One region of the Rhodococcus sp. IEGM 1354 genome, then DNA from elsewhere that is predicted to be linked to it. Evidence: predicted binding sites of a transcription regulator. Region 1 holds the regulator's gene; each other region holds the start of a gene.

Region 1 (10,395 bases):
TCGAATTCGGCGAGTGCATCGGTTCGCTGCCGGACGGAGTTCGGTCGGGTACCGAGTAACGGATATCCTGGTACGAGTATGTCTACCTCGAATTCGTCCGGTGATCGACGAGCACTCGCCGCACGTGTTGCACAGCTCACCATCCGCGACGAGAACCGGCTCCGACGACGTCTCGACAAGGCCCGCACCGAGGACGCCGTCGCCGCCCTCGAACGCGACGTAGCTCGCGCAGAAGCCGTCATCTCCACACGCCAGGCGGCAGTGCCCACCCTCGAATATCCGCAGGCGTTGCCCGTCAGCGCGCGCAAGGACGACATCGCCGCAGCGATCGCGGCCCACCAGGTCGTCATCGTCGCCGGTGAAACCGGGTCCGGCAAGACCACCCAGATTCCCAAGATCTGTCTCGAACTCGGTCGCGGAATCCGCGGCTCGATCGGGCACACGCAGCCCCGGAGGCTGGCGGCGCGCACCGTTGCCGAGCGCATCGCCGAGGAGGTGGGTCAACCACTGGGCGAATCGATCGGCTACAAGGTTCGATTCACCGATCAGTCCTCGGATTCGACCCTCGTCAAGTTGATGACCGACGGCATTCTGCTGGCCGAGATCCAACGCGACCGACTGCTCCGCCAGTACGACACCCTCATCATCGACGAGGCGCACGAGCGCAGCCTGAACATCGACTTCATCCTGGGATACCTCGCGCAACTGCTCCCCCGGCGACCCGATCTCAAGATCGTCATCACGTCGGCGACCATCGATCCGGAGCGGTTCGCGCAACACTTCGCACGCGACGGGGTCGCAGCACCGATCATCGAGGTATCCGGTCGTACGTTCCCGGTCGAGATGCGGTATCGACCCCTGACGGTCGACGCGGGAGAAACGACCATCGACCTCGATCCCGTCGATGCCACCTGCCAGGCCGTCGACGAGCTGATGGCCGAGGGCGACGGCGACATCTTGGTGTTCCTGTCCGGTGAACGCGAGATTCGCGATACCGCGGACGCGTTGGCCGATCGCAATCTCCGCAACACCGAGATCGTGCCGCTGTACGCCAGACTCTCCGCCGCCGAACAGCATCGGGTGTTCTCACCGCACTCGGGGCGCCGGGTCGTGCTGTCGACGAACGTCGCGGAAACGTCGCTGACGGTCCCCGGCATCCGCTACGTCGTGGACCCGGGCACCGCGCGCATCTCGCGATACTCGTTGCGCACCAAAGTGCAGCGGCTGCCCATCGAACCGATTTCACAGGCGTCTGCGCGCCAGCGGGCGGGTCGCTGCGGACGCGTCGCCGACGGGATCTGTATCCGGTTGTACTCGGAGGAGGATTTCGAGTCTCGTCCGCAGTTCACCGAGCCCGAAATTCTGCGCACCAATCTGGCCTCGGTCATTCTGCAGATGACCGCGCTCGGATTGGGCAAGATCGACGCGTTTCCCTTCGTCGAGCCGCCGGATCCACGCAGCATCCGCGACGGTATCGGCTTGCTGGAAGAACTCGGAGCACTGAAGCCGGCCACCAAGGACGGCACTGCCGAGCTCACCCCGATCGGCCGCGAACTGTCCGCCCTTCCTGTCGATCCTCGAATGGCACGAATGTTGGTCGAGGCCAACGGCAACGGATCGCTTCGTGACGCGCTGGTGGTGGTGGCGGCGTTGTCGATTCAGGACGTGCGCGAGCGTCCCGCCGAGCACCAACAGGCTGCAGACGAGAAGCACGCCCGTTTCGCCGTCGAGAATTCGGACTTCCTGGCGCACGTGCAGCTGTGGAAGTACCTGCGGCAGCAGCGAGACGAGCTGTCTTCCAACCAGTTTCGACGCATGTGCCGCACCGAGTTCCTGCACTACCTGCGGATCCGCGAATGGCAGGACCTGCACGGACAGCTCCGCCAGATCACTCGCGGCCTCGGATGGACAGTGCCCGACGCAGAGTCGAGCGAGAACGCATTGCATCAGTCCCTGCTGTCCGGCCTGCTCTCGCACGTCGGCCTCAAAGAGGGCGACAAGCGTGAGTTCCTGGGTGCCCGCGGAGCACATTTCGCGATCTTCCCCGGGTCAGGTCTGTTCAAGAAGCCACCGCGCTGGGTCATGGCTGCAGAACTGGTCGAGACCGGACGGCTGTGGGGCCGCATGGCCGCCCGCATAGAACCGGAATGGGCCGAACGGTTGGCACCGCATCTGGTGAAGCGCACGTATTCCGAACCACACTGGTCGATCAAACGGGAATCGGCGCTGGCCTACGAACGGGTGACGTTGTACGGCATCCCGTTGGTGACGCAGCGCCCGGTCAACTATCACCGCATCGATCCCGAGGCGTCTCGCGAGCTCTTCATCAGGCATGCACTGGTCCAGGGCGAATGGAAGACCCAGCACGGGTTCTTTCACAAGAACAGGGCTCTGCTCGACGACGTCGGCGAGCTCGAACATCGCGCTCGGCGGCGGGACATCGTCGTCGACGACGACGCACTGTTCGATTTCTACGACGCCCGCATCGCCCCGGAAGCCGTGTCTGCGCGACACTTCGACACCTGGTGGAAGAAGGCCCGCCGGCAAGATCCGTCCCTGCTCGACTTCACTACGGACACCGTCGTCAACTCGGACGCCGCGTCGGTACTGACAGGTGCATACCCGGACGCGTGGCGACAGGGTGAGATCCAATTTCCGCTGACGTATCAATTCGAGCCCGGCACCGCCGCTGACGGCGTCACCGCGCGGATTCCCATCGCACTGCTCGCTCAGGTACAGCCGGTCGGCTTCGACTGGCTGGTGCCTGGGATGCGCGCCGAGCTCGTCACGGCCTTGATCAAGACTCTACCGAAGGCATTGCGACGCAATGTGGTTCCGGCTCCGGACTTCGCTGCGGCAGCGTTGGCAGTGATGAGACCGCGGGCCGAAACACTCGTGACGGCTCTGGCCCGAGAACTCTCACGGGCCGCACAGTGCCACATCACCGCGAAGGACTTCGACACTGCGGCGCTACCCGATCACCTGCGAATGACGTTCGCCGCGGTCGACCCGTCCGGGACCGTGCTCGGCAGCAACAAGGATCTGACTGCGTTGCGCGCCGGTCTTGCCGGTGAGGTCGGCCGTCAGGTCGCACGTGCGGTCGGTGACGCAGAGCGCGCCCCGACGCTGGCGTGGACCTCGGGCACGTTGGGCCGCTTGGAACCCACGGTCACCCGAGACGTGGGCGGACAGAAGGTCACCGGGTACCCGGCGTTGGTGCCCGAGGGTTCGGGCGTGGCGGTGCGAGTGCTCAGTACCCCCGCCCAGCAACGAGCAGCCATGCGCGCGGGCACCCGGACTCTGCTGCTCGCCACGGCACCGAAGGGAACGAAGGCGCTGTTGGCCGGGCTGCCGACCGCCGAACGTCTTGCGCTCGGCCAGAACCCGTACGGCGGCGTCGATGCGCTGCTCGAGGAATGCCGTGCGCTCGCTGTGGAAGAAGCGATGGACGCGCACGGCGGACCGGTTCGCGATCCGGCCGAGTTCGACAAGCTCCGGGCACTGGTGGACGCAGAGGTTTCGCGGCGTACAGCTGCTGTTCTCGCTCTGGTTCGACCGGTCCTGACGGCCGCGTTGGCTCTGTCGGCCCAGTTGCAGAGCGCATCGGGTGAGCCGGCCGACGATGTCCGAGAACAGCTCGACGGCTTGATCTTTCGCGGTTTCGTCACCGAATTCGGTTCTCGACGGTTGGCCGATCTGCCACGCTATCTCGCTGCGGCGACGAAGCGACTGTCCACGCTGCCGAGCAGCGCGGGCCGCGACGCTGCGGCGATGGACGTTCTCGACCGGGTGTACGGCTCGTACGGGCGGCTGTTGGATTCGCTTCCGGAGAGCAGGAAGAGCAGCCCGGGTGTGCAGGAGCTGTTCTGGATGATCGAGGAGCTGCGGGTGGGGCTGTTCGCGCAGGGAATTCGTACCGCGTATCCGGTATCGGAGAAGCGCATCGAGAAGGCGATCGCCGATCAGTCTCGCTGATCGGCCCGCGGTTCACTCGACGTCGGCGGACTCTCGATGTTTGCGGAGTTCGTGAATTTCCTTCTCGAAGTCCTCGGCCGAACTGAACGAGCGGTAGACCGACGCGAAACGAAGGTAGGCCACTTCGTCGAGATCGCGTAGCGGTCCGAGAATGGCCAGGCCCACTTCGTTGCTGGGAATCTCGGCCGAACCGGCCGCGCGAATATTGTCTTCGACTTGCTGAGCCAGCAGGTTCAGCGCGTCGTTGTCGACGTCTCTGCCCTGGCAGGCGCGACGAACTCCTTTGACGACCTTCTCCCGACTGAACGGCTCGGTCACACCACTGCGTTTCACGACGGCGAGCACGGCAGCCTCCACGGTGGTGAAGCGTCGACCGCACTCGGGGCAGGACCGGCGTCGCCGTATTGCCTGACCCTCGTCCATCTCACGCGAATCCACCACGCGTGAGTCGGGGTGCCTGCAGAACGGGCAATGCATGAGGGAGCCTCCGTCGTAGCCGATACTCCGACGACGAACGTGCGCGTCGGGGCAGTCTTCGAGGATACTCAGCCACGCTGGGCACCATGGTGCCGGTGGTCATCTGCTGGGTGCGTACTCGACGAGCGCTCCGTCGTGAACCATGACCGCGCCGGCGGGCTGAGTGGCCGCGTCGGGTGTGGTCGCGCTCAGATTCGCGATGCCGATCAGACCGCCGGCCACGACGACCACAGCCAACATCCACAGAACGAGAGAGCGTGGGCGCACGGTCTGGCTCGCGAAATGGGCCGAGGTGTCGTCGAAGTCTCGATCCGCCATCTCGCGATCGGTGACGTCGGTCCAGGACTCGTCCACCACAGGCAAGCACGGGCCGTTCTGCGTCCGACGCGCGTGGTTCTGCAGCACGGGCCGCGAGCGCCGACGACGCTCGACGACACCGGATCGCGAACGCAAACCGGCAGTGGTGGGACGATCGGTGGTGATGGTCATCGGAACCTCGTCTTCGCTCGTTGGATCGATTGTTCGATCAGGCGTTCGATGGACGCTTGTTCGAAGTTCTATCACGCGCCTCCGACAAAGTCTGTAGAAAACGCGACACGAGTCGAACAGATGTTTGATTCAACAGCTGATACACGCTAGATTCGTGTCAGAAACCACACGCCACACGAGTCGACAACATCAACTCCAGTCCGCGTGGATCGATACCGCGTAGACCGAATCCAGCCGCATCAGCAGGAGGCCGACAGCATGAAGGACGAGACCTCGACGAGGTCCATCACCGGTTCCAGTACGACGGGTTCCACGAAAGCTGGTTCCACGCGAGCCGGATCCTCGACGGTCGGCAAGGCCGCGGCCGGAAAGCCGGCCGCCGAGCCTACCCCGAAGGCCATGGAGGTGGGCACCGACATCAGCGCGGGGCTCACCGAGCGCCAGCGGAAGGTGTTGGAGGTCATCCGGGCATCGGTCACCGAGCGCGGATACCCACCCAGCATTCGAGAGATCGGCGATGCCGTGGGCCTGACGTCGACGTCGTCCGTCGCCCATCAGTTGCGCACCCTGGAGCGGAAGGGATTTCTGCGGCGCGACGCCAACCGCCCCCGCGCGGTCGACGTTCGCGGACTCGACGAGGTGCAGGCCGATCAAGCTGCCGCCGCGGTCGACGGCTCGTCCGAGGATCAGGACCGGTTGCCGACTCCCACGTTCGTTCCCGTTCTGGGGCGGATCGCCGCGGGTGGTCCGATTCTGGCCGAGGAAGCCGTCGAGGACGTGTTCCCACTCCCCCGCGAGTTGGTCGGTCAGGGATCGTTGTTCTTGCTCAAGGTCGTCGGCGAGTCCATGATCGACGCGGCGATCTGCGACGGCGACTGGGTCGTCGTGCGTCAACAGTCCGTGGCCGACAACGGCGACATCGTCGCGGCGATGATCGAGGGTGAGGCCACGGTCAAGACGTTCAAGCGTTCCAAGGGTGAGGTGTGGCTCATGCCGCACAACCCACTGTTCGAGCCGATCCCGGGCAACAATGCTGCCATTCTCGGCAAGGTCGTCACCGTGATGCGCAAGCTCTGAACTCTGTTCGGACACAACGAAGAAGGGCCGCAGCACAGATGCTGCGGCCCTTCTCGTCGGTCCTGAACGATCGGCAGAATCAGAGATTCAGTCCGCGACCGATGATCTCCTTCATGATCTCCGTGGTGCCGCCGTAGATGGTCTGTACCCGAGAATCCATGTACGCCTTGGCGATCGGGTACTCCTTCATGTAGCCGTACCCACCGTGCAGCTGAAGGCATCGGTCGATGAGCTTGACCTGGTTCTCGGTGGTCCACCACTTGGCCATGGCAGCTTCCTGCACGGTCAACTTGCCGTCGTTGAGCAGTTCGATGAATTTGTCGACCATGATGCGGGTGGCGGTGGTTTCGGTAGCGAGTTCCGCCAACACGAATCGCGTGTTCTGGAACTTTCCGATCGACTTACCGAATGCCTTGCGGTCACGGCAGTACTGAATGGTCATCTCCAGTGCCGATTCCATGGCTGCAGCGGCAACGACGGCAATCGAGAGCCGCTCCTGGGGCAAGTTCTGCATCAGGTAGATGAAGCCCATGCCTTCTTCGCCGAGCAGGTTGGCGGCGGGAACCCGAACGTCGGTGAAGCTGAGCTCAGCGGTGTCCTGGGCCTTCATGCCGATCTTGTCGAGGTTGCGGCCACGCTCGAAACCGGGCATGCCCCGTTCGACGACCAGCAATGAGAAGCCCTGGGCCCCCTTCTCGGGATCGGTGCACGCCACGACGATCACCAGATCGGCGTTGATGCCGTTGGTGATGAACGTCTTCGAGCCGTTGAGCACCCAGTCGTCGCCGTCCCGAACGGCCTTGGTCTTGATGCCCTGCAGGTCGCTGCCGGTGCCCGGCTCGGTCATGGCGATCGCGCTGATCAGCTCACCCGAGCAGAATCCGGGAAGCCAGCGCTGCTTCTGCTCGTCGTTGGCCAACTCGATGAAGTACGGCGCGACGACGTCGTTGTGCAGGGTGAAGCCGATGCCGCTGTAGCCGCCGCGGGTGGTCTCCTCGGTGACGATGGCGTTGTAGCGGAAGTCCTTGACTCCGCCGCCGCCGAATTCCTCGGGAGCAGCAGTTCCGAGGAAGCCCTGCTTCCCGGCCTCGACCCACACGTCGCGGTCGACGAGGTTCTGCTCTTCCCACTTCGCATGATTCGGCGCTACGTGCTGTTCGAGAAACTTCCGGTACGACTCCCGGAACAGCTCGTGCTCGGGCTCGAAAAGTGTGCGTTCCACGCGGGTCTCCTTGTTCGGTGCGCACCGTCGTCGACCGCGAGAAAGGGGTGTCACAGCGCGGTCGTCGGTGCGACTGACGTCACGGTTCAACAGTACGTTCGCGGTGCACCGGGGGTCGATGACCAAAACGTGCGCGATCCGTGACCGCCCCTGCTAGCGTCGTCGAGTCGTTCTCCCTCGGGCCAACGCCGAGACGATCGGGTATCCGACGAGTATGCCCAGCGATCCCCACGCGATACCACCGAGTTCGACCGATCCGACGGAGAGCGTCAGGTCGCCGATTCCGGCGACGAGTGCTGCTGCGACGACGGTGAGGTTCACCGGATCGGTGAAATCCACCTTGGCATCGGTCCAGATTCGAACGCCGAGCAGTCCGATGAGCCCGTAGAGCACGAGTGTCGCTCCACCGATGACACCGTCCGGGACGGTGAAGATCAGCGCACCGAACTTGGGCGAGAACGCCAACACGATCGCGGTGATCGCGGCAACCCAGTACGCGGCGGTCGAGTACACGCGGGTCGCGGCCATCACTCCGATGTTCTCGGCGTATGTGGTGGTTCCCGATCCACCAGCAGCCCCGGCCAGGGTGGTCGCCAACCCATCGGCGATCAGGGCATCACCGGCCACGTCGTCGAGGTTCTTTCCGGTCATCGCTGCGACTGCCTTGACGTGTCCGACGTTCTCGGCGACGAGGACGATCACCACCGGCAGCGCTACCAGAATCACCGACAGCTCGAACGACGGGCCACGGAACTCGGGTAGCCCGACCCAGCTCGCGGCGCTCAGAGCGTCGAGTCGTGGTTGCGCGATACCGCCGGTGACGGCGGCGAATACCCAGCCCACCACGACACCGAGCAGGATCCCGAGTCGGCCCACCAGTCCGGGACCGACTGCCGTCGCGAGGAGAATCGCCACCAGGGTGACGGCCGCGACGAGCGGTTGCGCTTCGAACGAGGTCGTCGCGGCAGGGGCCAGATTGAGCCCGATCAACACGACCACCGCACCGGTGACGACGGGCGGCATCGCTGCGTCGAGCACCCGCGCTCCGGCGAACTTCACGACGAAGCCGATCACGGCCAGCACGACGCCCACACAAAGAACGGCACCGAGCTGCGCGGCCGGACCGTCGGCCGCGGTTGCACCGAGCGGGGCCAGGAAGGCGAACGACGACCCGAGGTAGCTCGGTACCCGCCCGCGCGTGATGATCAGGAACAGTGCGGTACCGATGCCCGAGAACAGCAGCGTCGTCGAGACCGGGAACCCGGTGATGGTCGGAACCAACAGTGTGGCCCCGAACATTGCGACGACGTGCTGCATCCCGATGCCGACAGTTCGTGGCCACGACAAGCGTTCGTCCGGTGCGACCACGGCTCCGGCCTCGACGGTTCGTCCGTTCCCGTGCAGCGTCCAACCCATAGTTCTCATGATGGGAAGAGACTATTGCGTCAGCCCAGGATCGCGCTCACTGCCTCACGGGCAGCAGCGGTGCTGTCGGTCTTCAGTGCAGCGGCAGCAGCGGCCTTGCACTGATCGAGGGTCACGGTCGCCAACTTGGAACCGACGTGGGCGACGGCGGCCGAGGCCGCGGACAACGACGTGATGCCCAGTCCTACCAGCACACAGGCCAGCAGCGGGTCGGCGGCGGCCTCGCCGCAGACACCGACGGGTTTGCCCACCTTCGCGCCGGCCGCCGCCGTGTGCGCCACCAGTGCGAGCACGGCCGGTTGCCACGGATCGGTCAGACCGGCCAGCTGCGCCGACATCCTGTCGGCGGCCATCGTGTACTGAGCCAGGTCGTTGGTACCGATGGACAGAAAGTCGACGTGCTCGAGGATGTGCTCGGCGAGCAGAGCGGCAGCGGGAATCTCGATCATAACGCCCGGGGTCAGTCCGCGTTCGCGCACATCCGCGGCGAAGTCCTGTGCTTCCTGAGCGGTGGCGATCATCGGTGCCATCACCCACGGCGAGGACTCGGTCGCCTTCGCTGCCGCGGCGATGCCGTCGAGCTGGCGGTACAGAATGCCGCGGTCGGCTTCGGCGATGCGAATGCCACGAATGCCCAGGGCCGGGTTGGCCTCGTCGGGATGGGTGGCGAACCTCAGCGGCTTGTCCGAACCGGCGTCGAGGGTGCGGACGACGACCTTCTTGCCTGCGAACGCGTCGAGGACCTGGCCGTAGATCTCGGCCTGCTCGTCCACGGTCGGTTCGGAATCGCGGTCCAGAAAGCACAGTTCGGTGCGGAACAACCCCACCCCGTCGGCTGCGCTCGACCGCGCTGCGCGGGCACCGGCACCGTCCTGAACGTTGGCGAGGATGTCGACCGCATGGCCGTCGGCGGTGGTACCGGGACCGGCCCACTGGGACACTCGGTCGAGTTCGTCACGGGCGGAGACCACCGCAGCGCGGGCCGAGTCGGCGTCGGGTTCGAGGTCGATACGGCCGCTGGTTCCGTCGACGGATGCATTCGTACCTGCGGCGATGTCGTCGAGGCCGGCCACGGCGACGATGCACGGAATGCCGAGCTGGCGGGCAATGATTGCGGTGTGGCTGGTCGGACCTCCGAGCGAGGTCGCCAGTCCGACTATCAGAGTGGGGTCGAGGCCTGCGGTGTCGGCCGGGGCAAGGTCGTCGGCGAACAGGATCGACGGTTCGGCCGGCACAGGAACTCCGGGCTCGGGAACACCCAGGATCTCAGCGATGACGCGGTCGCGGATGTCGCGTAGGTCGGTCACTCGCTCGGCCATCAGGCCACCGAGCTGGGTGAACATGGCGGCGAATTTCTCGGTGGCAGCAGCGGTTGCGGTGACGGCAGAACTGCCCTTGGCGATCGAGGCGCGAGCGGCACCGAGCCATCCGCGGTCGGTTGCCATCGCGGCGTTGGCCGACAGAACCTCCGAAGCGGCTCCCGTCGCCAGCTCCGCGCGTCCGCGCAATCGAGTGGCGACGGCGTTCGCCGCTGCATCGAACACAGCCTTCTCGGACTCCCGATCGGCCTCGGCCACCTCGCCGGTATCGGCGGGGATGGACGGACGGGCACCGGGGCGAATGACGGGACCGTATCCGACACCGGGCACGACGGGCGTCCCGCGCAGTGTCGTCTGCGCTGCTCCGGTTCCGGCAGCATCGACTGTCGTGTCTGCGTGTCCGGTCGAAGC
Region 2 (10,395 bases), 400 kb from region 1:
CGAACCGAGGGGTGTGACGGATACCCCGGATACGTCAGAACCGAGAAAACCGGCCCCGCCCGCGCAGTCGACGGTCCGGGCCGGCCTCGCTGGACGACTCAGCGGCGTCTCACTCGGGTCGCGACTCGACCTTCTTCGCCTCGCGCAGACCCATCACCGAATGGCGGCGGCCGTACAACACATAGATGACGACACCCGCGGCCATCCACACCAGGAACCGCAACCACGTCTCGACGGACAGGTTGAGCATCAGCCACAGGCACGCGGCCACTGCCAGGATCGGAACCAGCGGTACCCAGGGCACGCGGAACCCGCGCTCGAGATCGGGACGCGTCTTGCGCAGGACGAGGACACCGGCCGACACGAGAACGAACGCGAACAGCGTCCCGATGTTGACCATCTCCTCGAGCGTGCCGAGGGGGACGAACGCGGCGAGCAGTCCGACCACCACACCGACCAGGATCGTCGTCCGAACCGGCGTGCCCTTCTTTCCCGTGTGGGCCAGACCGCGCGGCACCAGTCCGTCTCGCGACATGGCGAACAGGACGCGGGTCTGCCCCAGCATGAGAACCATGACCACCGTCGTCAGACCTGCCAACGCGCCGAACGAAATGATGTTCTTTGCCCACGTCAGCCCGTTCAGCTCGAAAGCCGTTGCCAGCGTGGCACTGTCGCCGGCCAGATCCGTGTACTTCACCATTCCGGTCAGCACCAGGGTGACCGCAACGTAGAGCACGGTCACGATGGCCAAAGATCCGAGAATGCCGCGCGGCAATGCCTTCTGCGGCTCCTTGGTCTCCTCTGCCGTGGTCGCGACCACGTCGAAGCCGATGAACGCGAAGAACACCAGCGACGCCGCCGCCAGCAGTCCGTACCAGCCGAAGGTGCTACCGCCCGCACCGGTGACGAAGGAGAACAGGGACTGATGAAGCCCTTCACCCGTGGACGCGGGCTCGGACGGCGGAATGTACGGGTCGTAGTTGGCGACCTTGATGTAGAACGCGCCGAGCACGACGACGAACAGCACCACGATTACCTTGATCGCTGTGATCACCAGCGAAACGCGCGAGGACAGCTTGGTGCCCGAGGCTATGAGTACCGTCAGAACCACCACGATGAGCAGTGCGCCCCAGTCGAAATCGAGCGAACCGATCTGTAGTACCGGGGCAGACGTGCCGAGCAGGTCTCCCAGATAGAGCGACCAAGCCTTCGCCACCACCGCCGCGGCAAGTCCGAATTCGAGGATCAGATCCCAGCCGATGATCCAGGCGATGAACTCACCGAACGCCGCATAGGAGAACGTGTAGGCACTACCGGCGACCGGAACCGTTGAGGCGAACTCGGCGTAACACAGGGCCGCGAGCCCGCAAGCGATGGCCGCCAACACGAAGGCCAGCGAGACAGCCGGTCCGGCAACGTTTCCGGCTGTCCTCGCCGTCAGCGTGAATATGCCGGCTCCGACCGCCACCGCGACACCGAACACGGTCAGATCCCACGAACCGAGCTCCTTGCGCAACTTGGTGTCCGGTTCATCGGTGTCCTTGATCGATTGTTCGATCGACTTGGTCCGGAACCACCCCGTCGTACGCGGAGCCTTCCTGGGCCGGTCTGCCTTGGTCATCGGACCTCCGTATCGCCACTTCGCTTCTGCAGACGGCCGATCCGATCGGACACACCCGTCACAGAATTCACTGTGACATCACCTTATTGGTTGCGGGCACCCGTGTTGCACACTTCGACCGTGCGACTTGCCGCGTCTTACGACTGCAGTGATCCGACCGCCGCCACGAACACCTCGGCACCGTCGGAGTCCGCGGTGACGGTGACGGATCGGTCGGCAGCGGGAATCCACGCCGAACTACCCTGGGGCACGGTGAGCCCCGCGTGTGTGTCACCGGTCGTCGCGAGCACCGAACCACTGGTGCACAACAGGATTCGCGGACCGGTTCCAGGGATCTCGACGGTCTCCCCCGAAGTGACCGCCGTCCGGCTGAGGACGAATTCCGGGGCCGGTGTCCGGTACCGGTAGGTGGGCCGATCGTTCTCACCCGGCGTGATCGGAGAGATGTCGGCGGGCTCGAAGTCGAGCACACGCAACAACTCCGGCACGTCGACATGCTTGGGCGTCAACCCTCCACGCAGAACGTTGTCGGAGTTGGCCATGATCTCCACACCGGTTCCGCGCAGGTATGCATGGAGGTTGCCCGCATCCAGGTACAGGCCTTGACCAGGAGTCAGGGTCACCCGGTTGAGCAGTAGGGCCGCCAGTACCCCGGCATCACCGGGATACGACTCCCCCAGCTCGAGCAACGTCCGCGCCTCGGCGGCGAATCGACCGCCGTCGGTGCGTGCAGGCCCCGAAAGATAATCGATGCAGCCCTGGGCGACCGCAGGCAACAGATCGTCCAGGGACTGCCCGGGCAACGTGATCCACGAGGTGAACACTGTCCGCAGGCCCGACGCGTCGGGCTGAGCGGCGAGCAACGTGCGATACCCCGCGAGGGACGGCACGGCCAACGCATCGAGAAACTCGACCGTGTCGGCCGGTTGCCGAAACCCTGCCAGTGCTTCGAATTCGGTGAGTGCCACGATCAGCTCGGGCTTGTGGTTGGGGTCCCGGTAATTGCGCACCGGAGAATCGATCGGGACACCTGCGGCGTTTTCTCGCGCGAAGCCCTCACGCGCCTGCGCGCTGCTCGGATGTGCCTGCAACGACAGAGGTTCTTCTGCGGCAAGCAGTTTCAGCAAGTACGGCAGCCGCGACGAAAAGTCCTGTGCAGAGCCGCCCAACTGGGTGTCCGGGTCGCCGTCGATGAGGGTGAGCAACGGTGTACTGCCACCCTCGTGGACCACGTGCGCAGAGTCGGCCGGGTGTGCCCCCAGCCAGATCTCTGCTTCGGGATGATCGGACGGTACCGGCCGACCTTGGATACGAGCCAGTGCCGTGCGCGAACCCCAAGCGTAGGACCGGACTGCGCCTCGCAGGAGTTGCACTAGCTACCGCCCATCAAAGACAGGTACGCGGCAGTCGTGTCCAACCGCGTTGCCAACACGGACATCGTGTCGAGCATCGAGAGTGTAACCGGATCGGGCAACGCCGCGCGGGCCTCGAAACCCGAACTCACGAACTCCCCGCCGGACGTCGCCTCACCGGACTCGGTCAGTACCAGTTCGGAATTCGGAACACCGGCAATGCGTCGTTCGGTCAGCGCGCGATCGGATTCGGACGTCAGGACGAATACCCGCATCGGCTGTTCGGGAGCCGGTCCGTCGAGTTCCTCGTCATGGAAGATCGAGTCGAATGTGCTTACCGGGCCCGATGATTCGACCATGGACGCACGGATGGATGCAGCGATGACATCGCCGAGCTCACCCGCAGCCACGATCAGACCGGCCACCCGCAGCAACACCTCGCTACCGTGTCGCGCCACCTCGACGGCAGCCGGCCCGGCACCGCTGAGCACCACACGCTTGCCGCTGAACCCACTGGCGAGTGCTTTGGCCGGGTTGTGGAACACCTCGTTGGACGGGCTGTTGCGCACAGCCTCGGCGTCGAGCAGATCGGCGAGCCGAGAAAGGTTGGGCAGCAGCGCCTTCCACGAACCGCCGGCAACCGCGCCGAGGACGGCCACGAACGCCGCGAGATAGCGCATCAACGCATTGTGGTCACGAACCGCTATTCGCGGCGGCAACCACATGACCCTGGCACCGCGCACGGCGCGCAAGGGACCCTCTTCCGGTGCCACGACGACGACCTCCGCACCACGCCGCGCTGCCGCGTCGACCGATTCGGCCAGACGCGGATCGCCCGCATCGTCGCCGGCCACCACGACGACATCCAGTGGCCCGATCCACGGCGGGGTTCCGGTACTACGAACCAGGGGAACACCCAAGTGGCTTCCGAGAGCGGCGACAAGCAGAGACGCGGCACGGCTGCTGCGGCCGTCGCCCGTCACGATGACCACGCTGCGAGGTCGTAGGTCGGCCAGGCGAGCGAGTACCGACTCTTCGACCGCAGTGGCGACGGCGCGTACTTGAGCACCCGCGAGCGCGGCGCTGCGGAGCGCGCCCTCCCGATCGGCGGCCACGATCGCGCCGGCGTCGTCGAGATCGACCAGAGACGTCACTGCCCTCATGACCTCGGCACCTTCCCTTACGTCACCGACTCGAACTGCCTGTATACCCACTTGTGAACTCTAGGTAACCACTATTGCAGTCCGGAGCGGACGATGCTCAATATCTCGGTCGACAACGCGTCGACCTCGGTGCGGGTGCGCGCCTCGACATTGAGTCTCAACAAGGGCTCGGTGTTGGACGCACGCAGGTTGAACCACGCACCACCCTCGAGGTCGACGGTCACGCCGTCGAGACGGTCGATGCCAGTGGTCCGATCGGCGAACGCGTCGAGTACGGCCCGAGTGCGCTCGGCTGCGTCGTCGACCGTCGAGTTGATCTCACCCGACGCGCTGTACGTCTCGTACGAGGCCATCATCTCCGAGAGCGGCCGATCCTGTGCGCCGAGGGCAGCGAGAACGTGCAGCGCGGCGAGCATGCCGGAATCGGCACCCCAGAAGTCGCGGAAGTAGTAGTGCGCGGAATGTTCTCCGCCGAAGATCGCACCGGTATCGGCCATCTGCTGCTTGATGAACGAGTGCCCCACTCGGGTGCGGACAGGCTTTCCGCCGAGCTCGGTCACCAACTCCGGCACCGCACGCGAGGTGATGAGATTGTGAATGATCGACGCACCGGGCTCCTTGGCCAGCTCGCGCTCTGCCACCAAGCAGGTCACAGCCGACGGTGAGACCGGATCGCCCTTCTCGTCGACGACGAAGCACCGGTCGGCATCCCCGTCGAACGCGAGTCCGATGTCGGCACCGGTCTCGACGACGAAGCGCTGCAGATCCACCAGGTTCGCCGGATCCAGCGGGTTGGCCTCGTGATTGGGGAAGCTGCCGTCGAGTTCGAAGAACAACGGTTCGATCGTCACCGGGAGCGGAGCGAACACCGCGGGGACCGTGTGCCCGCCCATGCCGTTACCCGCGTCGACGGCGATCTTCATGGACCCGAGACCCGAGAGGTCGACCAGATCGCGGACGAACCCGGCGTAGTCGGTCAACACGTCTCGCGACGCTGCCGTACCGGCCGGGCCGTCGAAGTCCGGCACCCCGTCGATCAGTTCCGACTTGATCGTGGCCAGCCCTGTGTCCTGCCCCACCGGCTTGGCACCGGCGCGACACAGCTTGATTCCGTTGTACTTCGCCGGATTGTGGCTTGCGGTGAACATCGCACCGGGGCATTCCAGCAGGCCCGACGCGAAGTAGAGCTGATCGGTCGAGGCGAGACCGATGTGTACGACGTCGAGTCCCTGCGCGGTGACGCCGTCCGCGAAAGCGCGGGACAGGCCCGGCGAGGAGTCGCGCATGTCGTGTCCGATGACCACGGTGCGCGCTGCACCCTCCTCGTCGCGTACCAACCGGGCGAACGACGCACCGACGTCCCGGACGAACGCCTCGTCGATCTGCTCGCCTACGACGCCACGGACGTCGTAGGCCTTGATGACGGCGTTGACGGACTCTGCGGTACGGGCCACGAAAATTCTCCTGATTGTCGGTCGTCCGGCGTCGGACATCCAGCGTTGGGTACGGGGCGATCAACACCGAAGCTCGCCAGACCGGCTTGTCCGTTTCGGTACTGGTGCAAACCTTGCCAGACGCCCGGTGGACAGGCCAGTCGACCCGTCGTTCGTTCGGGCGGACACTGCGCCTCGTCCCGCCGCGGCGTTCTGTTCAGGGGATCTAGGACGTGGGATCGGGTAGGACTCTGAGGTGTCCGCGTCGGCCGGTTCGGACGGGGGGCGTGGCCCGCCGGTCGGTGTCATGGTGGCGAGCGGGCGACCGGTCACCGGTGTCTCGCTCTTCGGAGCGCGTTCGGTCTCCCCGACCGGCTTCGCGTACGGCCTCGGCCAGCGCGGTCAGATCGTCCTCGTCGGGGGTCGATGTCGAATAACCACCCTCGTACCGCACGAGCTCCCAGCCCTTGGGTGCAGTGGTCGTCGAGGCATGGACCTCGCACAGGTCCCAGGAGTGCGGCTCGTCCACGGTGGCCAGAGGACCGACGACCGCAGTGGAGTCGGAGTAGACATATGTGAGCGTCGCAACGGCAGAACGGTTGCAACCAGGCCTGCAGCAGCCACGCAGTGATCTCACGAGTGCAGAGTATCCGGTACGTGCAACCGACCGAACGACCGACACACCGGACAGGCGCGATAACCTGCCCCCATGCCTCAGTTCTCTTCCACGCGCCGGATCACGTCACGGTCCGTTGCGCGGCACGGCCGCGGCATCCGCGGACCGGTGCTGCCCGAGGACCTACCTGCCCGGCGATCGCGTGCGGAGAAGTTCGATCGGTTGGTTCTCGACGCGTTCGCGCGCATCGACCACCGATGGCACGACAAACTCTCCAAACTCGACATCGCCGTCGACGACGTGCCCAAGATCAGGGCGTTGGACCCGGAATCGGTGACGTGGCCGCCCGAGGTGGTCGCCGAAGGACCGGTACCCCTGTCGCGACTGGTCCCCGCTGGGATCGACAAGCGCGGAGAGACGACACGCGCCCGCGTGGTGCTGTTCCGGCGTCCGCTCGAGCGGCGCGCCAAGCACCCGGAAGATCTGGAGGACCTACTTTTCGAGGTCTTGGTCGAGCAGGTGGCAACATATTTGGGGATCGACCCCGACGAGGTGGACCCCGCCAGCGCCGAGCCGTGATGCAGCGTCGGCGCGTGGGTGGATCACTCCGAACGCGTTCGGCTCAGCCGATCCCGCGCTTGAGCCGACGACGCTCACGCTCGGACAGGCCGCCCCAGATTCCGAATCGCTCGTCGTTGGCGAGAGCGTATTCGAGGCACTCGTCCTTGACCTCGCAGCCGAGGCAGATTCGTTTCGCTTCGCGGGTGGAGCCGCCCTTTTCGGGGAAGAAGGCTTCGGGATCGGTTTGAGCGCACAGTGCGCGCTCCTGCCACTGATCCTCTATCTCCTCGAACATCTCGTCGAAACCCGCCACGAGACTGAGAAACGGCTTGGCGGGTGGAACCGATTCGGCCACGAACGGCATCGAGTCGGCGTCGTTGTCCGAGTCGTCGATATCGACGTCGCCGACATCAGGGCTGTCGATGTCCTCATCGATTCGCACGGCGTCACTCGAGAGCTCGCCTTCGGCTGCATCGTTCGACGGGGTCACGTACGCAGAACCGGCGTCGACGGTGACGCTCGAATCCACGCCGGAATCGGACTCGGTTTGCGGCGCGTCGTCGACAGCGCTGAGGTGTGCAGTGGGTCCGCCCCGCTGATCACGTGTCACGTGCTGGTCATACATCGCTTCCGCCTCCTCACCTGTGGTAGCGCAGATACTTTCGGTCCTCGTAATCTCGAATACCTTGCCCCGCGCCGGTATTCGATCGAGCTGGTAGTCCGAGCCTGCTCTCCACCCGTCCAACTCTCGACCTCTACTCGACGTCCACTCAGGGACGAACAGGAAGGGAACGAGTGTTCGAAACCAGGTTCGCTGCAGTCGAACTCGTGCCGCGAACGCTGAATGACATACCTGTGATTAGACACGTACAGGTGTGTCGCGGTCAAGCCGATCGCACAAATCCAATACCATCCCATGCCCGAAATCGGCTGTCTCCCCGAATCGGAGCGCGTCCCGTGCGTGTCGCGGCGGTTCTCGGGCTCGGATCCCGGCCCCGCGGACGGTCCGGGTGGGCGCTCACCCGGGGTTGCGGCAACCGCACTAGGCTCGCATGTTGTGAAAGTTACTGTTCTGGTCGGTGGCGTCGGTGGCGCACGGTTCCTCCAGGGGCTCAAATCCCTGTTCGGCGACTCCCTTCTCGGCGACGAACCCGAGAACGAGATCACGGCGGTGGTCAACGTCGGCGACGACGTCTGGATGCACGGCCTTCGCATCTGTCCCGATCTCGACACGTGCATGTACACCCTCGGGAACGGGATCGACACCGAGCGAGGCTGGGGCCGGGTGGCGGAGACATGGAACGCCCGCGACGAGTTGGCCGCGTACGGAGCAGATCCCGACTGGTTCGGGCTCGGCGACAGGGACATCGCCACGCACTTGATCCGCAGTCGCATGCTGCGCACCGGATTTCCGCTGTCGGCCGTCACCGAGGCGCTGTGCAACCGGTGGCAGCCCGGGGTCCGATTGCTGCCGGTCACCGACGACCGCTCGGAAACACACGTCGTGGTCACCGACCCGGACGACCCCAGCGGCGAGCAGCAACGCGCAATCCACTTCCAGGAGTGGTGGGTTCGCTACCGCGCGCAGATTCCCACGCACAGTTTCGCTCATATCGGAGCCGAACAGGCTACTGCTGCACCGGGAGTCGCCGAAGCGATCGCCGAGGCCGACGCGGTGATCCTGGCCCCGTCCAACCCGGTGGTCAGTGTCGGCGCAATCCTTGCCGTACCCGGCATCCGTGGCGCACTGCGCACCACCGCAGCCAAGGTCGTCGGCCTGTCCCCGGTGGTGGACGGTAAACCGTTGCGCGGCATGGCAGACGAGTGCCTGTCGGTCATCGGCGTCGAGACGACGGCAGAAGCCGTCGGACGCCTCTACGGAAGCCGAAGCGGCACCGGCATTCTCGACGCCTGGCTGGTGCACAGCACCGACTCAGCGGTGGTCGACGGAGTCGACGTGCAGTCGATTCCGCTGCTGATGACCGACCCGGAGACCACAGCGGTGATGGCACGAACCGCCCTGCGCGCCGCCGGACTCGAACTGTGACCGCCCCACGCGAGGTGGCGTCGATGCCGGACGCTCCCGGCGATCACGCGCCGGGCGGATCGATCGAAATCCTGCCGGTCACCGGACTTCCCGAGTTTCGGCCGGGCGACGATCTCGCCGCAGCGATCGTCGCCCGTGCGCCCTGGCTGCGCGACGGAGACGTCCTCGTGGTCACCAGCAAGATCGTCTCCAAAGTCGAGGGACGTCTGGTGCCCGCACCGCAGGACCCCGAGGAGCGGGACGCAGCCCGCCGGGTCCTCGTCGATCAGGAGGCCGTTCGCGTCGTCGCCCGAAAAGGCCGGACACTCATCACCGAGAACCGCCTCGGCATCGTGCAAGCCGCGTCGGGTATCGACGGGTCCAACGTCGACGGCAGCGAACTGGCGCTGCTCCCGGAGAATCCCGACGCCAGCGCTGCAGCTCTTCGGCAGGCACTGCACGAGTCGGCCGGAGTCACCGTGGCTGTCGTGATCACCGACACGATGGGCCGGGCCTGGCGGATCGGTCAGACCGACGCCGCGATCGGGGCTGCCGGCCTGGCGGTCGTGCACCGATACGCCGGGGCAGAAGACGGACAGGGCAACGAGCTGATCGTCACCGAAGTCGCGATCGCCGACGAACTCGCTGCGGCAGGCGATCTCGTGAAGGGCAAGCTGGGTGGCGTTCCGATAGCCGTCGTTCGCGGACTGTCACCCGTCGACGACGGCTCCAACGCCGCCACCCTGCTCCGCGGCGGCGAAGACGACCTGTTCTGGCTGGGAACCGCCGAGGCGCTGGAGCGTGGTCGACGCGAAGCCCTGCTCCGCCGACGGTCGGTTCGATCGTTCTCCCCCGACGCAGTCGACCCGGACTCCATTCGGAGCGCCGTCGCGGATGCCCTCACCGCCCCCGCCCCGCACCACACCCACCCCGTCAGATTCGTCTGGATCAGAACGCCCGCTGTGCGCCGCCGACTGCTCGAGACCATGCGAGAGCAGTGGCGAGCCGATCTGGCCGGTGACGGGCTGACCGAGGACCGCATCGCCGCACGGCTGAGCCGCGGTGACATTCTGTTCGACGCGCCGGAAATCGTGATTCCGTTCTGTGTGCCGGACGGGGCGCACACCTATCCCGACGCGAGGCGTCGCGCAGCCGAGGACACCATGTTCACCGTGGCGGTCGGTGCCGCCGTTCAGGGGTTGCTCGTCGCCCTGGCCGTTCGCGATCTCGGTAGCTGTTGGATCGGTTCGACGATCTTCGCCGCCGATACCGTCCGCGCCGAGCTCGGCTTGCGTGCGGACTGGAAAGCATTGGGGGCCATCGCAATCGGACACCCCAGCGAGCCGCTGACGGTACGAGATCCGGCCGTGCCCGGGTCTTCGCTGGTGGAGCTCTGACCGACGATGTCCGCTTCCTCACTGTGGCAGTCCGCAGCCCGGACGCTCGACCGATGGGCACCCACCGATTCCAGGGACGAATCCCTTCGGCACACCGTGATCGCCTTTCTGCACAGCAATCCCGACGCGTGTCTACGTGCCAACGAGGCCGGCCACATCACGGCGTCGTCGCTGGTACTCGACGCGTCGGGTCGACACGTTCTGTTGACCCTGCATCCCAGGGTGG
Region 3 (10,395 bases), on a different contig from region 1:
CACATGCTGAATGGCCTCTTCCCGCCGATCCGACTCGATGTCGATGTCGATGTCCGGAGGGCCGTCGCGTTCGGGTGCGAGAAACCGCTCGAAGAGCAACTTGTTGGCGACCGGATCGACATTCGTGATTCCGATGGCGTAGCAGACGGCCGAGTTCGCCGCCGAACCTCGCCCCTGACACAGAATGTCGTGGGTCTTGCAGAAATGAACGATGTCGTGCACCACCAGGAAATAGCCCGGAAATTCGAGCCGCTCGATGATGTCGAGCTCGTACTCCAACTGCGAATATGCAGCCGGGTTCGACGATTGCGGGCCGTATCGCCGGGCAGCGCCCTCGAACGTGAGCCGCCGCAGGTAACTGATCTCGGTGTAACCGTCGGGCACCTCGAACGGTGGGAGACGAGGCGCGATCAACGTCAGATCGAACGTACATTCTCGACCCAGTTCGACGGCACCGTGCACTGCACCGGGATAGTGCTCGAACAGCTCCGCCATCTCCGCCCCCGACCGCAGATGTGCACCACCCGTCGGTGCCAGCCACCCTGCCGCCTCGTCCAGACTGCTCCGGGCACGTACCGCAGCCATCGCCATGGCCAACCTTCGGCTACGTGGACTGGCGTAGTGCGCCGCCGTGGTGGCGATCATCGGCAGACCGTACCGGCGAGCCAGGGCAGCGAGAGCGTCGTTGCGCTCATCGTCGTCGGCAGTGCCGTGCCTGGTGAGCTCGACGGTGATGCGCTCGGCCCCGAACCGATCGACCAGATCGCGCAGCGCGAGATCGGCCGCCTCCGGCCCACCCCGCGAGAGTGCTTGGCGAACATGCCCTTTGCGGCAACCGGTCAGGATCTGCCAGTGCCCTCCCGCCGATTCGGTGAGTTCGTCCACGTCGTACCGCGGCTCACCCTTGACTCCGCCGGCCAGATGCGCGGCCGCGATCCGACGCGACAGCCGCCGATACCCTTCCTGTCCGCGAGCGAGCACCAGAAGATGCGTACCTCCGGGATCGGTCGCTCCGGCCCTGGACCGGTGGGTGTCGAGCGAGAGCTCGGCACCGAAGACTGTTCCGATGCCGAGGGCTCGTGCCGCCTCGGCGAAACGTACGACACCGTAGAAACCGTCGTGGTCGGTGATCGCAATGGATTCGAGTCCCAGACGCACCGCTTCCTCGACCATTTCCTCCGGCTGCGATGCGCCGTCGAGAAAACTGAACGCAGAATGCGCATGCAGTTCTGCGTACGGTGTCGACGGCCGAACCGAATCGGGCCGGCGACCCTGATAGGCATCGCGCTTGCGCGACCACGCCGGGCTGTCGCCCCCATCGCCTTCGACGACCGGCTTGGGGCGTCCGGAGAGGACTCGCTCCATTTCCGACCAGGTGGGCGGCCCGTCGTTCCATCCCATCGAGACCACCTCCTTCACACCGTCACACACATCGTCGAACACTTGTTCTAATGAGAACACGAGGGTCCGACACGATCAACTACAGTCGAATCGCTACTCACCCCTTCCACAGAGCCGGAGCACAGTTGTGACGCGTTGGGCATCGTTCGTCGTATCGCACAAGCGATGGGTGCTCGCCGTCGTCGTCGCGGTCGTAGCCGTCGGCGGCGTGCTGGGACTGGGCGTCTTCTCGAAACTGAGTGAGGGCGGATACGCCGACGCAGGCAGCGAATCGTCACAGGTCGCGCGGCTGGTCCAGGGCATCGGCCAACCGACCCCCGACATCGTCGCGATCTACACCGCACCCGACGGACGCACGATCGACGACATCGGACCACAGGTGCAGTCGACACTCGACGAATTCCGCAGCCGCTACACCCTCGGAAACGTGAACTCCTACTGGACCGCGGACCCGGTGACCAAGGAATTCCTGGTCTCGAAAGACCGAACCAAAGCACTGGTGACGATCTCCCTCGGTGCGAAATCGGGAGTTACGTTCAACACGTTCGGTGAGCTACCTCCACAACTCGTCGTCCCCGGCATCGAGTCGCAGTTCGCCGGCGCATCGGTCGTGGGAGTCTCGCTCAGCCAAACCCTCGAGCGAGACCTCGTGCGCTCGGAGATCATCGCCGTCCCCATCACACTTCTGCTTCTCGTCTTCATCTTCGGTGGCGTGATCGCCGCAGCGGTGCCGGTATTCGTCGGGATTCTCAGTGTGCTCAGCTCGCTGGCAATCCTGCGGGTGCTCACCGAATTCACCGAGGTGAGCTCGTTCTCGATCAACGTCGCGTCATTGCTCGGCCTCGGCTTGGCCATTGATTACGGACTGTTCATCGTCAGTCGATTCCGCGAGGAACTCCGCACTGGGTCGTCGTCGATGGAGGCGACCGTACGTACCGTGTCCACCGCGGGGCGCACCGTCGTCTTCTCCGGACTGCTCCTGATCTGCTCGTTCGCGGGCATGCTGGTCTTCCCGCAGGCGGTGATCCGATCCCTCGGATTCGGTGCCATGGCCGCGGTGGCCAGCGCCGCCCTGCTGTCACTGACCGCGGTGCCCGCCCTGCTCGCCCTGCTTGGCACTCGCATCAACTCCTGGACCTGGTCGCGTACCGCCTCGGACCGTAGTGACGCACGCGCACACAAGTTCTGGGGTGGTGTCGTCACCCGAGTGATGAAGAATCCAGGAATCGTCGCCGCCGTCATCGTCGCGGGCCTGCTGATCGTCGCCACGCCGATTCTGAAGGTCTCCTTGGGGGAGGTCGATTACACCGCACTACCGAAGAACGACCCGGCACGGGCAGCCTTCGAAACCCTCGCCACCGACTTCGAGTCCACCGGCGACGGTGCCACCGTGGTGCTGCGGGGTCTCGACGGCGTCAAGCCTCAGGGCCCGCCCGTTGCGGAACTGACCGCAGCGATGAACGCCACCCCCGGCGTTGCCCGCGCCGAATTCCTCGGATCCAAGGACGATCTGGTGGCATTCCAGGCGTCCTACAGCGAACCCCGCGACGGAACGACCGAGGCTCGGTCCCAATCGAATGCGGTGACTGCCCTCCGGTCGATCACTCCACCGGACGGCACCGAAATCCTCGTCGGCGGCGGACGCGCGAACGTCGACGACGGTAATGCCGCGATCGCGAAATGGCTGCCGGTGATGATCGCGATCATGGTGATCTCGACGTTGGTCCTGCTGTTCCTGGCCTTCGGCTCGATAGTGCTGCCGATCAAAGCAGTTCTCATGGCCGGGCTGAGCCTGGCAGCGACCTTCGGAGCACTGACCTGGGTGTTCCAGGAAGGTCACGGTGCAAGCCTGCTGGGAGTGACGCCCGGTCCGCTCGAGTCGACCTTCGTCGTACTCATCCTCGCAGTCATCTTCGGCCTGTCGACCGACTACGAAGTGTTCTTGATGTCTCGGATGGTCGAAGCGCGCTCGGCAGGTGCTTCCACCGAGGAGGCCGTCATTTTCGGAGCCCAACGCACCGGACGCATCGTCACTGCCGCGGCCCTGATTCTGATCGTCGTCACCGGTGCGTTCACGATCTCGGGCCTGTCGATCATGAAGTTCCTCGGCTTCGGCGTGATTCTGGCGCTGATCATCGACGCCACCATCATCCGCATGCTGCTGGTGCCCTCCTTGGTCAAGCTCATGGGCGAAGCCAACTGGTGGGCCCCGGCGTGGATGAAGAAGGTGCACGAGAAGGCCGGTATGGGGCACTAGCCGTCGAACTTACCGAGGAGTAAGGTCGCCTCGCATGGCGAGCTACATCGTGACCGGCGGTACCGGGTTTCTGGGCAAGAACGTGCTGCCCCGACTTCTCGGACGTGATGCGGACGCCCTCGTCCATGTACTCGTTCGACCGCAATCGGTCGCTCGACTCGAAAAGCTGGCCGACGAGCTGGACGGCGGCGACAGAATCCGCCCACTGATCGGCGATCTCGTCGAACCCGGGCTCGGCCTGAAAGACGTTCCGGCCGACGTCGATCACATTGTGCATCTCGGTGCCGTCTACGACCTCACGGCGGGAGACGAGCAAACCCCGACCAATGTCGCCGGAACGGCGTCGGTGATCGAACTGGCGAAAAGGACCGACGCTCGTCTGCACCACATCTCGTCGATCGCAGTGGCAGGTGACTACCGAGGGACGTTCTCCGAGAACGACTTCGACAAGGGGCAGAACTTTCCGACGGCGTATCACCGCACCAAGTTCGAGTCCGAGAAACTGGTTCGCACAAGCGCCGTGGACTGGCGGGTGTACCGACCCGCTGCCGTGGTCGGGCACTCCGACACCGGCGCGATAGACAAGGTCGACGGCCCGTACTACTTCTTTCCACTGTTCGCCGAGCTGGCGAAACTGCCTGCGGTCCTGCCGATCACGGTACCCAAGATCGGACACACCAACCTGGTTCCGGTCGACTACGTCGCGGACGCAATCGTGGAACTGGTTCACCGAGACACCCCGTCCGGCAGCGTTTTTCACCTGGTGAATCCGGAGCCTCAGTCGATGGCCGAGGTGTACTCCGCATTCTCTTCGGCAGCCGGATCACGCGCCAGAATCGTCGACATCCCAGGGAAGCTGGTTGCCCCCGTGGTGTCACCCACCTCCGGAGCGGTTCGGAAACAACGAAACGCTGCGCTTCGCGATCTGGGCGTGCCGCCGGTGATGCTCGATCATCTGACGCTGCCGACCGTCTTCGAGTCCGCAACGACACAGAAAGCATTGCAGGGCAGCTCCATCGCACCGCCGCCGCTGCGGACGTACGCCGACCGCCTGTGGCAATACTGGAGCGAGAATCTCGACCCCAAGCGCAACCGCCGAGACGACCCACGCGGTCCGCTGTTCGGCCGCCACATCGTCATCACCGGCGGGTCCTCCGGTATCGGCAGAGCCAGTGCGGAGGCCGCTGCACGAAAAGGAGCGGTGGTCATCGTGCTCGCTCGCGGCCAAGATCAGTTGGACGAGGTCGTCCAGCAGATTCGCGCCGACGGCCATGTGGCTCATGGGTATTCGTGCGATGTCACCGACAGTGAGTCGGTCGAACGAACGGTGAAAGCGATACTGCACGACCACGGGCACGTGGACATGCTCGTCAACAGCGCGGGCCGATCCATTCGCCGCGCGCTCTATCGTTCCACCGACCGACTGCACGATTACGAACGCACCATGGCCGTCAACTACTTCGGAGCGATTCGGGTGGTGTTGGCGCTACTGCCGCACATGCGCGAACGCAGCTTCGGGCATGTGGTCAACATCTCCAGCGCCGCAGTGCTGGGGCACCCTCCTCGATTCTCGGCGTACGTGGCGAGCAAGGCAGCACTCGACGGTTTCACCGATGTTGCTGCAGCAGAAACGCTCTCGGACGGAATCACCTACACGACCATTCACATGCCGCTGGTGGACACCCCGATGATCACCCCGACGGGCGACAAGAACGTCGGCACTGTCTTCTCACCGGAGAAGGCAGCCGCGATCGTCATCCGCGCGCTGAGCGACAAGCCGAAGCGAATCGACACCCCGCTGGGAACACTCGGACAGTTCGGGGCCATCTTCAGCCCCAAGGGCAAAGATCGCACGATGCATCAGCACTACCGAAAATTCGCCGAGTCGGCCGCCGCCAAGGGCGAAACGCCGGTTCCCGTCGAAGACGGGAAAGTGCCCTATCGGGTTCGGCCGTACGACCCGTCGACCCCCAGCGCGCGTATAGGCAAGGTCGTCCGCCGCATCGGCAGGCTGGTACCCGGCACCAGTTGGTGACGTGCGCAAGCCGGCTGCCGGGTCACGGGGCCACGGCGGTCCACAACGTCCAGCGATCGCGTTCGATCAACTCACCTTCGGCCAGGCGAGCACGTAGATACTCGACCAACTCCGTAAGTTCGACGTCGGACAGCTCGTGCAGGATCGACCGGCCTGTTCTGCCCGCGATTTCGTCGAGGTATTCGTCACGGCCGGAGTAGAGGCGACGGGTTTCCCAGAGTTGCTGCGTAGCGACATCGACGAATCCGGCTCGGGACAACGCGTCGCGAATATCGTCGACGCCATGCCGTCGTCGAAGTTCGATGTCCATCAGCCGTGGAAAGGCGTCGAAAAAATAGCCGCGCGGGTTGGTTGCAGAGCCGGACAGCCCGGCGTCCTCGGCCGTGCGGTCCTGGATGATCACCGTCCCACCCGGTCCCAGAAGCCGAGCAGACTCGACCGCCACTGTGTAGGCGTCGGGCAGATGGTGAACGAGGGCGCGAGCGAACACGATGTCGGCTTGTCCGTTAGGCAAGCCGGTGTGCTCGGCACCAGCGCAGACGAATTCGATATCTTCGGGCGACGAGCGTCCGGCCGATTCGAGGATCGGCGGACTCGAATCGATCGCCGTCACACTCGCCCCCATCGAACGCCATGCCCGCGCATAGGTTCCGCCGCCGCACCCGAGATCGACCACGTGCGCTCCGACCGGATCGACGATACGGACGACGGCATCGATCCAAGAGGAGTCGGCCTCACGGTTCGAGTAGGTGTTGTTGTTGCGCGGATCTCGAAAGTCGATAGGCATGTGATCGAGTACAGCGAGCCACGCCGAGGGCGTCCACCATTTAGTGTGGGGCTACATGTTGGCTCTGCATCTTCGGGCCGCCGACTTGGCGGACACGTCACTGACCGTCTCGCCTCTGTTCGAGACGGTCCTGAGCCTGCGCACATGGACCGCTCCGAACCGGCACCCACTGCACGAGCCCTGGCGACGACGCGTCCGATCGGCATGGCAGCAGTGTGACACCGAGATGCTGACGGCGCTGGTCTCTCCCGATGGGAGAATCCCGGATTTCCTCGCACCCCGACCGCCCACCCAGTCGCCGGTTTTCGACGACGAGATTGCTGTTGTCGGGGCAACACCGGCAACGGAGATGCGACGCGATATCGCGGCCGCCTTCTCCGCCGAGATTCCTGCGGCCCTCATCGGCCCGGCCCGAGCGGTGCGCACCCGTGCAGTCCACGCGCTCTCGTACTACTGGGCAACGTGCCTCGAACCCGACTGGTCCAGGATCCGAGCGGTACTGGACGGCGATGTGGACTACCGGGCACAACAGCTCTCGCACTTCGGGGCGCGAAAGATGTTCGAGCATCTCGATTCTCGTGTCCGATGGGACGATGGCGTGCTGTGGGTCGACAGGCTAGAGGACCGGGTGTGGGTCGACATCGACGGACGTGGACTCCCACTGATTCCGTCGGTGTTCGTCCACGGCGCGATCACGCAAACGAGCCCGACGCGGGCTCCCTCCCTGGTGTATCCGGCCCGCGGGCGAGGCGCAGTGTGGGACATGGGGCGGACAGCTCCGAACCGAGCGCTGACCAATCTCCTCGGCACCCAACGCGCAACGATTCTCACGCTGCTCGATGCGCCCACCACAACCGGGGAACTCGCTGCGGCACTCGGCGTCTCACCCAGCGCAGCAAGCCAGCATCTTCGCGTTCTGCGCGAAGCAGCGGTGGTGCGACGCGTCAGACAGGGACGATCGGTGCTGTATGTACGCACTCCGCTAGGGGACGAGCTGGTCGGGCCGAGTCGATAGATCGCCCACCGTCACACTGTCAGTAGGTGATTCATCGCGCTGATACGGCATCACTCGATCATGGAGTGGGCGGCTCCCCGCCATGGTGGCCTCTCTAGCCGGGGGATACGTACCAGAATCCCATCGGAGGAAGCGGCCATGCTCGAGGGATTGGGAGACGCATACGCCGAATACATGGCACGCTCGAAGCGATTGGTGCCCTTCGTCTTCTAGCGCTGGGTTTCTCAGCGCAACAGAGCTGTGGCCCACACTCGCAGAAATCCCTGACTCAGGTACGTCAATGAGCCGATGGCCAGTATCCATTTGACGGTGCTGACCACGGTGGTGGCCCGGACAACGGTGTCGGAGATGTGTTCTCGGTTGTCGACCAATACCAACCCGACAATGTTCTCGATGTAGTCACCGGCAGCGGAGGCCACCGGAGCGACGGCCAATGCCGTCGTTACTGCAGGGCTCAGCGGAGTCTTCGCCGCCAAACTCCTTGCACCCGCACGCAGTGCGATGGCATAGATGGCCGGGTGGACGAAGTCGGGCAAATAATGACTGCGAAAGCGGGCGATCTCCGTCTCGTCCATGCTCGCCAGAATCTGCCGGTACCGCTGTTCGGACCAGGCAGTCTGCACTGCAAGCACTTTCGGTGCCGCGGGCCCGAGCAACCGGGCGATATTGGCCTGGGAGACGACGAACAACGCCGACCATCCCAGCAACTTCCGGTCCAACACACTCAGCGACATGAGTGCAGATTACTGCGTCAGAAATGGACGAACTACCGCTTCGAAGGCCGAGTAGCCATCGCGGTGGATGCTGTGTCCGGTCCTGAATGCCTCCACTCGACAGTTCGGAATGCTCGCTACCATCGCGTCGAGCCGAACCGGATCGACCATGCCGCCCGGACCTCCACGAAGTACCAACGTCGGAGCAGTGATGTCGGCCAGCGACTCCCACCACCGCGGGTTCGGCCGACGGAACTGCTCGAGAGCAGTGGCGGTCATCGATCGATCGAACGCGAGTACCGCTCGGGGATGCAGAACAACGCTGGTCGCCGCATGCCAGAGTTCGGTGACCGACGGCATCCGACCGGTCAGGGTCGGCGGGGCGTCCCCCGGCCTGATCGGTATCGGAAGTTCTTCGAGAACCAGACGGCGAACGAGAGACGGACGACGCTGCGCCACGAGCGAGACCGCGTATCCACCGAGCGAATGCCCGACGAGATCGACTTCGGTGAGCCCGAGGTGATCGATCAGGGCGAGGAGATCACCGCCGAACATGTCGAACTCGTACGTGGGCGTGTGGGCACTCTTGCCGTGCCCGCGCAGATCGACGGTGATCACCCGGCGACCGTGCGCGGTCAGAGCCCGAGCGAAGCGATCCCAGGTTCCGCTGTCTCCGCCCATGCCGTGCACCAGCATCACCGGTGCCGCACTCGTGTGTTCCAGCGGCGCGAACGAGCGATACGCGATGTCGACGCCATCGAGGTCGACCGTCTCGGACATCATCTGCATTTCCCCGACGGTAGCGGTTCCTACTCGTAGATTCCTTCCACCCGCCACAGACCGTCGTCGAACACCAGCAGCAACGCCCTCTCGTCGTCGAGCACCACCTGTGCCCGCGCCGTCGGCCCCGTCGATCCTTGCCCGCTGTCCCACCACCGTTCGTCGACGGGCCACGGCCCGGCCAGGCCCGTCAACTCCCATTCCTTGGTCCCCCACCGCAATCTCTTGGGCGGCGCATCGAACACACCGCGGTCGGTGACGCCGATTCCCGAACCCGCTCGATTCATCAGCGTCACTGCCGGGCGTGTCTCGATCACCGCCGCCGGTGCCGGCTCGGGTAGTCGGCCCGGCCACGGGGCCGATGGATCGGACAGCGGCACCAGCTCGTCTCCCAGGGGACGCAACGTGATCCGCTCGGCCGGCCCGCGTCCACCGCTGAGAACACCCCCGAGCACCGATTCGCCACCGAGCAGACCCTGAACGCGTACCAACGCCCGACGCGCCCTGTCGTCCTCGTCACCGACACTGCCCCACAAGCCCAGCTGCAACTCCCCCGCTGCCACCACTTCGATCGGCTCGAGGCGCAGGACGGTGATCGCCGACGTCGGCTTGTTCTCGCTGCGTCCGGTGATCCAGCCGTCGAGTTGCCACCGCACGCGATCGGCCGTGCCCTCCGGCGTCAACGGCTCGGCGCACCGCCAGATTCGCGACAAATTCTCACCGTTGCCGGTACTGGCGTGCACCAGCAACCGAGTGCACGCAACAGCAGCCGCAGCGAGCTTGGTGTGCAGCTGCTCGGCCAATGCGCGCCCGGCGAACGCGGCTGCATCCACCCGATCGATCGGCGGATCGCACAGATACTCCACATCCAGGTCGGGAGGCAGAGCACGGGCAGACGGCGGCCTTTCGGGCTCACCGCGGGCACTGCGATGCGCCAGCACGGCATCGGTACCGAATCGCGATGCCACATCCGACGGAGACAGGGCAGCGAAGTCCCCGATTCTGCGTAAACCCAAGCGGTGCAACAGATCCACCAGTTCACCACGATCGGCTGCGGCCATACTGGGCTCCGCCGAGAGTTCGGCGATCGGTAACGGCGAAAGAAACCCGGCACCACCGCCGCGCGGCACCACCTGTGCGTACCGCGCGGCGACGACTGCGGTGGACAACTCGTCGGCAATCCCGATCTGACATTCGACACCGGCAGCCGACGCTTCGTCGATCAACCGCTCCGCGGCGCGATGCTCGGTACCGAAGTACCGTCCGACACCACGCGCTGCAAGAACCAACAGGCCCGGCCGCAGCACTTCGACGCCGGGGGCGATGGCTGCGACAGCCGAGACCACGGGCTCGAACAGGCGTGCATCACGATCGGTATCGGCAACGGCCACATGCACGTCGGGGCAC

The links. Region 1 encodes LexA, which represses DNA repair genes until DNA is damaged. Its sites were predicted from a motif close to CGAACANNTGTTCG; they were not measured.
Region 2: a site for LexA is predicted at 7,535-7,548, ahead of cofD (2-phospho-L-lactate transferase). Genes of this name have one in related genera too.
Region 3: a site for LexA is predicted at 1,437-1,450, ahead of QM588_RS16805 (error-prone DNA polymerase). Genes of this name have one in related genera too.

Annotation. Positions count from the first base shown of each region.
Region 1 is NZ_JASHKT010000005.1:11,386-21,780, forward strand. It holds gene hrpA (ATP-dependent RNA helicase HrpA) at 79-3,975, shown strand; gene nrdR (transcriptional regulator NrdR) at 3,988-4,452, opposite strand; gene QM588_RS12170 (hypothetical protein) at 4,552-4,941, opposite strand; gene lexA (transcriptional repressor LexA) at 5,341-6,018, shown strand; gene QM588_RS12180 (acyl-CoA dehydrogenase family protein) at 6,098-7,240, opposite strand; gene QM588_RS12185 (uracil-xanthine permease family protein) at 7,394-8,665, opposite strand; gene ptsP (phosphoenolpyruvate--protein phosphotransferase) at 8,686-10,395, opposite strand, start outside.
Region 2 is NZ_JASHKT010000005.1:410,548-420,942, forward strand. It holds gene QM588_RS14060 (amino acid permease) at 110-1,621, opposite strand; gene manA (mannose-6-phosphate isomerase, class I) at 1,759-2,994, opposite strand; gene QM588_RS14070 (tobH protein) at 2,994-4,136, opposite strand; gene QM588_RS14075 (phosphomannomutase/phosphoglucomutase) at 4,208-5,590, opposite strand; gene QM588_RS14080 (DUF3499 domain-containing protein) at 5,796-6,206, opposite strand; gene QM588_RS14085 (metallopeptidase family protein) at 6,279-6,764, shown strand; gene QM588_RS14090 (WhiB family transcriptional regulator) at 6,808-7,041, opposite strand; gene cofD (2-phospho-L-lactate transferase) at 7,804-8,793, shown strand; gene QM588_RS14100 (coenzyme F420-0:L-glutamate ligase) at 8,817-10,169, shown strand; gene QM588_RS14105 (NUDIX hydrolase) at 10,176-10,395, shown strand, end outside.
Region 3 is NZ_JASHKT010000007.1:88,918-99,312, forward strand. It holds gene QM588_RS16805 (error-prone DNA polymerase) at 1-1,401, opposite strand, end outside; gene QM588_RS16810 (MMPL family transporter) at 1,529-3,658, shown strand; gene QM588_RS16815 (SDR family oxidoreductase) at 3,693-5,693, shown strand; gene QM588_RS16820 (class I SAM-dependent methyltransferase) at 5,716-6,480, opposite strand; gene QM588_RS16825 (ArsR/SmtB family transcription factor) at 6,536-7,495, shown strand; gene QM588_RS16830 (hypothetical protein) at 7,720-8,229, opposite strand; gene QM588_RS16835 (alpha/beta fold hydrolase) at 8,239-8,997, opposite strand; gene QM588_RS16840 (DNA polymerase Y family protein) at 9,018-10,395, opposite strand, start outside.